Regions from separate parts of the Peribacillus sp. NPDC076916 genome, predicted to be linked through region 1. Evidence: riboswitches for the same ligand, from Rfam matches in the RefSeq annotation. Region 1 holds a riboswitch; each other region holds the start of a gene.

What was found. A riboswitch is a leader RNA that binds a small molecule or an ion and turns the genes downstream of it on or off. The one in region 1 is predicted to bind cobalamin.
Region 2: it holds a riboswitch for cobalamin, as region 1 does, so the genes downstream of both, ACQKFG_RS19690 ((2Fe-2S) ferredoxin domain-containing protein) here and ACQKFG_RS16250 (ABC transporter substrate-binding protein) in region 1, are expected to answer to the same signal.
Region 3: it holds a riboswitch for cobalamin, as region 1 does, so the genes downstream of both, ACQKFG_RS03480 (ribonucleoside-diphosphate reductase subunit alpha) here and ACQKFG_RS16250 (ABC transporter substrate-binding protein) in region 1, are expected to answer to the same signal.

What each region holds. Positions count from the first base shown of each region.
Region 1 covers NZ_JBNNIU010000004.1:509,876-513,153, reverse strand. Annotated here, with positions in the region: tRNA gene ACQKFG_RS16260 (tRNA-Arg) at 122-195, opposite strand; gene ACQKFG_RS16255 (polysaccharide deacetylase family protein) at 400-1,272, shown strand; cobalamin riboswitch at 1,361-1,533, shown strand; gene ACQKFG_RS16250 (ABC transporter substrate-binding protein) at 1,693-2,664, shown strand; gene ACQKFG_RS16245 (FecCD family ABC transporter permease) at 2,627-3,278, shown strand, end outside.
Region 2 covers NZ_JBNNIU010000007.1:115,520-118,797, forward strand. Annotated here, with positions in the region: gene cobJ (precorrin-3B C(17)-methyltransferase) at 1-1,360, opposite strand, end outside; gene ACQKFG_RS19690 ((2Fe-2S) ferredoxin domain-containing protein) at 1,375-1,743, opposite strand; cobalamin riboswitch at 1,894-2,084, opposite strand; cobalamin riboswitch at 2,287-2,480, shown strand; gene ACQKFG_RS19695 (hypothetical protein) at 2,464-2,634, shown strand; gene ACQKFG_RS19700 (energy-coupling factor ABC transporter permease) at 2,655-3,278, shown strand, end outside.
Region 3 covers NZ_JBNNIU010000001.1:689,879-693,156, forward strand. Annotated here, with positions in the region: gene ACQKFG_RS03465 (SulP family inorganic anion transporter) at 1-271, shown strand, start outside; gene ACQKFG_RS03470 (hypothetical protein) at 356-502, shown strand; gene ACQKFG_RS03475 (manganese-dependent inorganic pyrophosphatase) at 601-1,530, opposite strand; cobalamin riboswitch at 1,824-2,004, shown strand; gene ACQKFG_RS03480 (ribonucleoside-diphosphate reductase subunit alpha) at 2,144-3,278, shown strand, end outside.

The sequences.
Region 1 (3,278 bases):
TATTTATATGGCTTGATGAATTTGTGATTAAATTTGTCTAATGTCTAGTGGTCCCATGATTCACAGAAAAAACCCTGCTACGATGCAGAAAACTGCATTGTAACAGGGTTTTTGAAATTAGCGTCCCAGATAGGAATCGAACCTACGACCTACAGCTTAGGAGGCTGTCGCTCTATCCTGCTGAGCTACTGGGACATATATTTAAGTCGACGACTTATTTATTATATTTCTTATAGGCAAACTTTTCAAGCTTATAGCACATACTTATGAAAAAAATCTTCATAAATGCTCAGCAGGTCGCTATGCCCTTTTGTTTTCCTATTAATTCTTTAAATGGAATACTTTATTATCGAATAGTATTCTGATACTATTATACTAGAAAAAATTAGGGGAATGATAGTGAAAAGATATAGAGTTTTATGGATGGTGGCATTGCTGGGGATTTTAATTTTACCTGGTTGTTCACAAAGGATTGTAGAGGGTATAGGCATAAAAACGGCTGCACCGATTGCGGAAGATGACATTGAAGTGGTGGAAGCGGCCGAGAATGGGACCGGTCAGGATTTGGATGGCCAAATCGATACGGGAGACTGGATAATGGCCAAGTCCGCGGTACAGCTTCCAATCTTGATGTATCACAGCATTTCTGAAGGGAATGGACTTCGGGTTCCAATTGAGGAATTCCGAGCACAGATGGTTTGGCTTAGGGAGAATGGTTACTATACATTATCCCCTGAAGAAGCATTCCTCGTTTTAACCGAGAATCGGATGCCAAGTGAGAAGTGCGTCTGGCTTACTTTTGATGATGGCTATACAGATAACTACACGGAGGCTTTCCCGATATTAAAGGAAAATGATATGAAAGCAACTGTCTTCATGATCGGGAAGTCCATTGATAAAGGTCATCACCTGACTGAAAATCAAATGGTGGAGATGAGCAGGAATGGGATTTCGATCGAAAGCCATACTATCAACCATTTGGAGCTGAACCGCATGACGGCAGTGCAGCAAGAAGCGGAAATGGTTCAGTCGAAAGAGCTATTCGACCGTATGCTCGACCAGGACACGACAGTGCTCTCCTATCCGGTTGGCCGGTATAATGAAGAGAGTCTAGCGCTGTCAGAAGAAGCGGGATACAAGATGGCAGTCACCACCGAACCTGGGGGAGCTTCAAGGGACCAAGGGATGCATGCCCTGCATAGAGTTCGGATTTCACCCGGGTTATCAGTCGATGGGTTTGCGTCACTAATTGAAAATTCTTCAAATCATTGAAGGTGGACGGGTCATTTCGAACTTGTTCAGAAAAATCATATAATAATCGATTCTTACATGGTGTATAATGAAGGCAGTGAAAATTATATACATAAGAACGATTTGGTGTCTTAATGACTTAAAAGGGAAGTTGGTGAAATGCCAACGCGGTCCCGCCACTGTAAATGGGAGCTGACGGCTGTGTACCACTGTATGAGATATGGGAAGGTGCCGTTGACGATGACCATGAGCCAGGAGACCTGCCAAAATTCGTACACCTGTAACCTACGCGGATGGGAAGGTGTGTGGCAGACCCTAAAGAAGTCCGTAATGAAATTGTTGCCATGCAAGCACCTTCCGTTTAACGGGAGGTGCTTTTTGTTTTGGGGCATCTTCCGGGATTATTAAGTGGAAAGAAATTAAATAAAAAGATTGTGGGGAATGAAAATGAAGAAAATTTTTGGTCTGATACTGTTGATGTTGCTTGTTGCAGGCATGATGGTCGGCTGCAGTGACACTACTGATGAAGGAAAAGAAAAGCAGCAAACGAATCATGCTCAACACGAAGCTTTCCCGATTACGATTAAAGATGCAACTGGGGAAAAAGTGACGATAGAACAAAAACCGAAGAAAATCGTTTCGTTGATACCAAGTAATACGGAAGTGGTCTTTGCACTTGGTTTGGGTAAAAATGTCGTTGGTGTATCCGATAATGATAATTACCCGGAAGAAACGAAAGAAATTGAAAAAGTTGGCGGAATGGAAATGAACACGGAGCTGATTGTCTCCATGAAACCGGATCTTGTTCTTGCACATGCATCAAGTGCCCATAATTCAAATGAGGGTTTACAGCAACTTAAGGATGCTGGAATAGATGTCCTTGTAGTCAATGATGCACAAAGTTTTGACCAAGTCTATGAGTCTATTGAAATGATTGGACAGGCAACGGGAGAACATGATAAGGCAAAAGAAATCATTACGGATATGAAAACGAAGCTCAAGGACATTCAAGAAAAGGCCAAATCCATAAAGGAAGCGGATAGGAAGACCGTTTTAGTGGAAGTTTCGCCTTCACCAGAAATATACACACCAGGAAAAAATACTTTCATGAATGAGATGCTTAACATTATATCAGCGGATAATGCTGCTGCTGAATTGGACGGGTGGGCAAAAATTGATGAAGAGTCGATGATTGCTGCAAATCCGGATGTCATCATTACAACGTATGGTTACTATACGAAAGATTCAGTGAGTGAAGTGACGGGCCGAAAAGGATGGCAAGGCGTAAATGCTATTAAGAATGGCCAAGTCTTTGATGTCCATTCAGACTTGGTGACCCGTTCCGGTCCACGTTTAATAGAGGGAGTAGAGGAACTTGCCAAATCAGTCTATCCGAACCAATTTGACAACTAAATGGGCGTTTGCTTATTTGATTGCGTTGTTCATTTTGTTATTCGCGATGACGATAGGCATTTCCTTTGGTTCGGTGCCAGTACCGATTCCCGTACTTATACAAATAATCGGCAAGGAGATTTTCCATTTGCCGATTTCTGCTGATCCGGATGTGATGCTTACGAATATCGTGATGAACATCCGCCTGCCGCGCGTATTGCTTGCGGGTTTAGTCGGGGCATCACTTGCGATTGCGGGTGCGGCTTTTCAGGGACTGCTCCGGAACCCGCTCGCTGATCCTTACACATTGGGTATTTCATCAGGAGCATCGGTCGGCGCCGTATTGACAATATTCTTGAATATTTCACTGCCGTTCATCGGTTTATATACTCTTCCGGCATTGAGCATCTTATGCTCAGTGCTCACGATGCTTTGCGTACTTACTTTCGCAAAAAAAATGGATCGATCGATGAAAGTGGAAACGATCATTTTAACGGGAATCATTTTCAGCTCATTTTTAAGTGCCTTCATTTCATTGATGATTGCGCTGACGGGTGATGAATTAAGACAAATCATCGGCTGGCTGATGGGAAGCGTTTCAATGCGAGGTTGGAATTACATTGCAATCATTTTGC
Region 2 (3,278 bases), on a different contig from region 1:
CCATCACAGCACTATAACAAGCCATTCCACACCCATTAAAACCGATGTTAAGTTCCTTTGGCATTTTCATTCCGCCAAGCACCCGATGTATTTCATCCGCATAAGGAATGGATTCGGTTTTTTCACCATCACAGAAATCACATGCTTTTAATGTCAGTACATCTCCAATCGGTGATAATAGAAAGTTTGCTGATTGCAATTTCCCCGTAATGACTTCCGGATCCATTGTCGGAATCTTTAATACGATTTTATGATTTGGCGTGTATTCCATCGTGCCCTTTTCCCCGACAACTTCCGCAAGTGTCATCATTTGTTTGGGAGTGAATTGTTTATTCGCCACACCTGGACTAACGGCAAGTTCGAATACCGACTCCATTTTTTGCTGAACGATCGGCTCAAAGGATTGCTGAACGGTTTGCCCCTTGACTCTTGACAGTGCTTCCATTGCCATTTCAAAGGAATCTGGCTTCTTTTCAGGTGCTTTTGTAAGTAATCCAACTCCTCCAGAGGATTCGGTGAAGGCTTCTTGATCTAATGCCCACGGTTCCGCTTCTTTTTGCAGACGCTGATGCGGCTTCAATGGTTGCTTTTCCGAATTCAAAGTATATTTCCTCTGATACCCTCTTGGTGTGATGATTTTGTCATCATATAAAAAGGTGGATGAATTACCAATAATAACGGTGGTCAACATTCCAATATCGTGATTCAACATATCTTTCAAATTGGTTATGACAATATCCTGCCTATCTCGATATGCACTTTTCACCAACCCGACAGGTGTATCGGGCGAACGGTAGCTAAGGAGAATGTTCTGTGTTTCAACAATTTGTCTCGTCCGCCTGCCGCTGCGCGGATTATACAGGGCAATGACAAAGTCTGCCATTGCAGCTGCTTCAACCCTTTTAGCGATCAGTTCCCAAGGAGTTAAATGATCACTGAGGCTGATTGTACACGAATCGTGCATGACTGGTGCCCCAAGTAAAGATGCACAAGAGTTTATTGCAGAAATGCCAGGAATGACTTCAATGCCCACTCCAGTTTCTTCTTTCCAGCCTTTTTCAATCAATACTTCATAAACCAACCCAGCCATCCCGTAAACTCCAGCATCCCCGCTGGAGATTACCGCAACTTTCTTACCCAGCTCCGCTTGTTTCACTGCTTCCTGAGCACGTGATACCTCTTCAGTCATCCCCGTACTAATAATCGTTTGATCTGTAAGCAGTCCCTGAATGAGTTCAACATAAGTTTTATAACCAATGATGTAGTCACTTTCTTGAAGGGCTTCGACAGCACGTTTGGTAATGTGTTCAAAATTCCCTGGTCCAAAGCCCACGACGAATAATTTACCGTTTGTACTCATTAAGACATCTCCTTTCACGCTTTGTTCTTTGAAATACCCGTATGAGCAGGAAAATTTGGATTGGGTGCCATTTCCCCATCATTGAATTGGTAGATCATTTGTGGAACAAACTCCCCATCATCGATATGGCTGACAATTTGGCGACCGAAATCAGGTGTCTCCACTCGATACCAGTTTCCTTGAGGATAGGCAATCACAACGCAGGCATCCTTACATCTTCCGTTACACCGTGTCCTGGTTGTATGGATTTTCATGTCCAGTCCTTTGGAAGTAATTTCATCGCGAATCGCCTGGGTTACTTCTTCCCCGCCCTTTTTCATACAGCTGCTTCCATTACAAATCAACAGATGTGTATTTGTACCCATTAAGTTCCAAGTAGTCATGTTCTTCCTCCTGCGTTCAGGGAAAAGGCAAAATAAAAAACCTTAACATAAGAGTCAAGGTTTAAAAAAACTATATGGATGAGGAGCCCCAGGCAAGAATGCCCAATCTCCCAAAATCGTCATAGTCCTTCTACCTTTCCCTCCGAAAAGTATCATGCAATTTTAAAAGCAGGTTTCCTGGCTTACGCTTCATTTTACCTTGTCCCTTCCCGGCAACAATGCCAGTGGCTATCGACAATTTCATCAGCGTTTACAGTAGCGGGGGCTGCATCGGATTTTCACCGATTTCCCTATTATCCCTTGCTTATTCACACAAGGGCACTTTTAAAATGAAATATTTGGTTTTATTATACATTTCTAACTAACTTTATCTATCATATAACAACTTTATCAAAATTCAATAGTTTATTCCGACTGTTTAGAAAAGTTTAATAGTGTATATCCTGTCAACAAGCCTTTCCTTGCAACAAATTTAGTCAAAAAAAAAAAGATAGTGTAGCTGGAATTATTTCTTTATGGTACACTATACGAGAATTTTCTAAATAATTACATAAGTTTTATGGTGTTGAATTTTTCGGAATTCAGCTTAAAAGGGAAGCCGGTGAAAATCCGGAGCGGTCCCGCCACTGTAAAGGGGAGTCCTATTACTTTAACTATTCCACTGTCAAATGAGATGGGAAGGATGTAATGGGATGATGAACCAAAGCCAGGAGACCTGCCATGAAGCGTGAAACTGTTTCAACCTACGAGGATGGGTGTGCGGATCAGGCAGAAAGGCCCATGGTTGGTTTATGCTGCAAAATTCCTGTTCATTACGCACTTCTTTCCTTTGAGAGAAGTGCTTTTTATGTTGGGCGCGCCTTTCTTCTCAAGATTGATCAGAAAAATTAAAAGTTTTGAAAGGAGAAAGAATGAAAAGAACCAATTGGAAGACCATTTATTTTGTCATTTTACTGCTTTTCGTTCCAAAACGGGCAATGGCCATGCATATCATGGAGGGCTTTTTACCCATTGAATGGGCTATATTCTGGTGGGCCGTGACGCTTCCATTTTTAATCCTGGGTTACCGGTCCATTAGATCCAAAGTAAGGGAAAACCCAGAAACAAAAATGATGCTTGGCTTATCGGGTGCATTTGTATTCATTTTATCTGCCCTAAAGATTCCTTCCGTTACCGGAAGTTCGTCACACCCTACCGGAGTTGGTTTGGGCTCCATTTTATTCGGACCATTGGCCATGAGTGTCGTTGGCTCCATCGTTCTGTTATTTCAAGCCGTTTTACTGGCTCACGGAGGATTGACGACATTAGGGGCCAATGCATTTTCCATGGCCGTTTGCGGACCGCTCATTGCTTACTTCGTCTTCAAGGGCGCAACTAAATTAGGTTGGTCCTTTTCATTTTCCGTGTTCTTGGCTGCTGCTTTTGGAGATTTGGGAACCTATGTGGTAACTTCCATTCAACTTGCTCTTGCTTTTCCATCCGAGGTAGGAGGGTTCATGGCCTCTTTCAGTAAATTTGCAGGGATTTTTGCCCTG
Region 3 (3,278 bases), on a different contig from region 1:
GGCTAAGAAAACCATTTATCATATCAGCGGGCAGGTATTTTTCGCTTCTGTCCAGGACTTTGTTTCGAAGTTCGACTTCAAGGAAAAAGCCGATTCAATCGTCATCGACTTTTCCCATTCTAAAATCTGGGATGCTTCAGCAGTTGGTGCTGTTGATACGGTTATCCTTAAATATCAGCTTCTGGGAATACCTGTCCAAGTGCAAGGACTGGATGAAGAAAGTTCGTTATTGCTTGAAAAACTCGCCACATCAGAAAGTAAAATATCTTGAAGAAGTAAGTTTTGTTGAATAGAAACTTTTCAAACCGACAAAATAGATAACATGAATTATTTCCTTTTGAAAGGGGCGAAAAGCATGACACCCGAGCAGGATTATACAGCTGCAAATCTGTCACCGGATTTATTGAATGAACTGAAAAGCTTTGAAAACAGACTTGGCGAGGAAGCCAACAAAGAACTGATTGTCATTGCCTATGAAAAAGAAAAGGAAGCTTTGAATTAAGAAAAAAGACTCAACCACACTTAATGGTGGTTGAGTCTTTTTTTGCATATACAGAAAAAGGATGTCCATGTTTTTAATGAACACCCCCTTTTCCTGTATTATTTGCTGAATACGTCCGTTAAGATCGGCACGATTTGTTTTTTACGAGATACAACGCCTTCTAAGACGGCGATGTTATTGTTTAATGAAACGTCGTATGCTTTTTCCACTGCATAAGCTGCTTTACCAAGCGCCAAGGCAGCAGAGTCATTAGTCAAGATATCCGTTACGACAAATAGGAATAAGTCCAATTCTTTCTCAGCGATGACCTCTCCAATCGCCGCTTCCAATTCTGCTTGCTTAGCAAGGACTTCGTTCGGATCTACAGCATTGACCTGTGCTATCTCCACTTTAGCCATCCCCATGGAGAATTCCTTTGCATCAAGCGTGATAAGCTGGGCAATCGTTTTGTCGCTCAAGTCAGCTCCGGCTTTCAACATTTCCAAGCCGTATGTTTCAGCGTCGACTCCCGCAATGGCAGCCAGTTCCATTGCTGCTGCAACGTCTTGCTCCGTGCATGTAGGAGATTTGAACAATAACGAATCGGAAATGATGGCAGACAACATAAGACCTGCGATTGCTTTAGGGACTTCGATGCCATTTTCTTTATAAATTTTATTTAAAATGGTTGCAGTACAGCCAACTGGTTCCGCCCGGTAATATAGTGGATCGCTTGTTTCAAAGTTAGCGATACGGTGATGGTCGATAACTTCCAACACACGGACTTGGTCAATATCTTCAGCACTTTGCTGGCGTTCGTTATGATCGACCAGGATTACACCTTCAGCCTCCCCTGCGACTTTTTCCACAAGGCGGGGAGCTTCGAATTTGAATTGGTCCAATGCATATTGGGTTTCACCATTCACTTCACCCAGACGAACTGGTTCAGCGTTGATACCTAACTGCTTTTTCAGGTCTGCATAAGCGATTGCTGAACAGATTGTGTCTGTATCCGGGTTTTTATGTCCAAAAACTAATACTTTTTCCAAGATTTTATCCCCTTTTTCTTAAATATTTTTCCGCGAATCCCCTCATCGCAATAAGGGAGAGCCACCTTCACTAGACAATTTATTTTAACACAAAATCGCCTAAAATCAGCGCTTGAATTACCCATTCCCCAATAAATTCTTTCATTCCTTCGCACTCTGCCCTCACTTTGTCAATAGATAAGGGTTGGTTTTTTTCAAATATATTAGTTGAATTATCATCGTATATGGCTTACGATAATATAAGCAGAAATACTAGATATTGATTACATAAACATTACCAATAACTATATATAGAATTTTTTACAATCCAAGGTGCCAGTGATGGCTGAAAAGGGAATCCGGTGTAAACCCGGAACTGTCCCCGCAACTGTAAATGTGACGAAATGAGAAACCCACTGTATAGCTCTCTATACGGGAAGGACTCAAAGTAGGATGATCATGAGTCAGGAGACCTGCCTTGAATTTTTCACGTTTCTTATTCTTCGGGGATTGAGATGATGAAACGATAGTTTAACGGCTATTTTTTCATGGCTCTTTTATTCTATCGTTTGATCCGCTCAATTCATTGGGCGGTTTTTTTATTTTAGAAGAAAGTCAACAAGGAGGATTATTAATGACTCAAACATATAACTCTACCATAAGTGAAAATGACACAGAAGCGAAGTCCATCCAGCTCGAGATGTTATCAAAGGAATTCGAAGGCCATCTCGATATGGAAAAGTTCAAAAAGCGTTTTACAAAATGGCTAGATCGCAAAAGTGACTCAACCGAAGAACAGGCATCAAAAAAACTGATTCAGCTCGCTCTTGAAAGTGTGGATATCGATGCTCCGGATTGGACGTTCGTTGCTGCAGCAGAACTGTTGAATACAATGTATAGGGATGCACAAGCCAATCGAGGCTATGAAGGCATGAGTTATGGCCCATTCTATGAGCTGATCGCGGAACTCTCCCAGCTTTCAGAAGGTCAGCGTTATCCTATTTATAAATCGGAACTGCTATCTTCATATACGAAAGCGGAAATTGAGGAATTGGGTTCGGTGATCGATCCGGAAAAAGATAAATTATTCTCGTACATAGGCATCTACTTATTGAACGACCGCTATCTGGCCCGCCCTCAAAAGGACAAGGTCTACGAACTGCCACAAGAACGTTTCATGATCATCGCGATGGAAATCATGCGATTGGAAAAAACGGAGCACCGCCTGCAACTTATTAAAGAAGCATACTGGGCCATGTCCAATCTTTATATGACCGTTGCGACTCCTACACTCTCCAATTCAGGTAAAACACATGGACAATTAAGCTCCTGCTTTATCGACGCAATTGAAGATTCCATTGACGGAATCTACCTATCAAACTACGATGCAGCAAAAGTATCTAAATTTGGCGGCGGAGTAGGTCTTTACGTCGGTAAGGTTCGATCGCTTGGTTCTGATATCCGGGGTTTCTCTGGAAACAGTTCCGGCACGACTCCCTGGATTCGACTATTCAACCAGACAGCTGTAAGTGTCGATCAATTGGGGCAACGTAAAGGTGCCATCGCGATTTACTTGGATGCCTGGCATAAAGATATCATGAGCTTCCTCGATTTAAAGACACAAAACGGGGATGACAGATTAAAAGCCCATGATATTTTTACAGGCGTATGCATACCCGATTTATTCATGGAAGCTGTACGCGACAGAAAAGAATGGTATCTTTTCGATCCGCATACCGTTAAGCAAACCCTTGGATTTTCACTTGAAG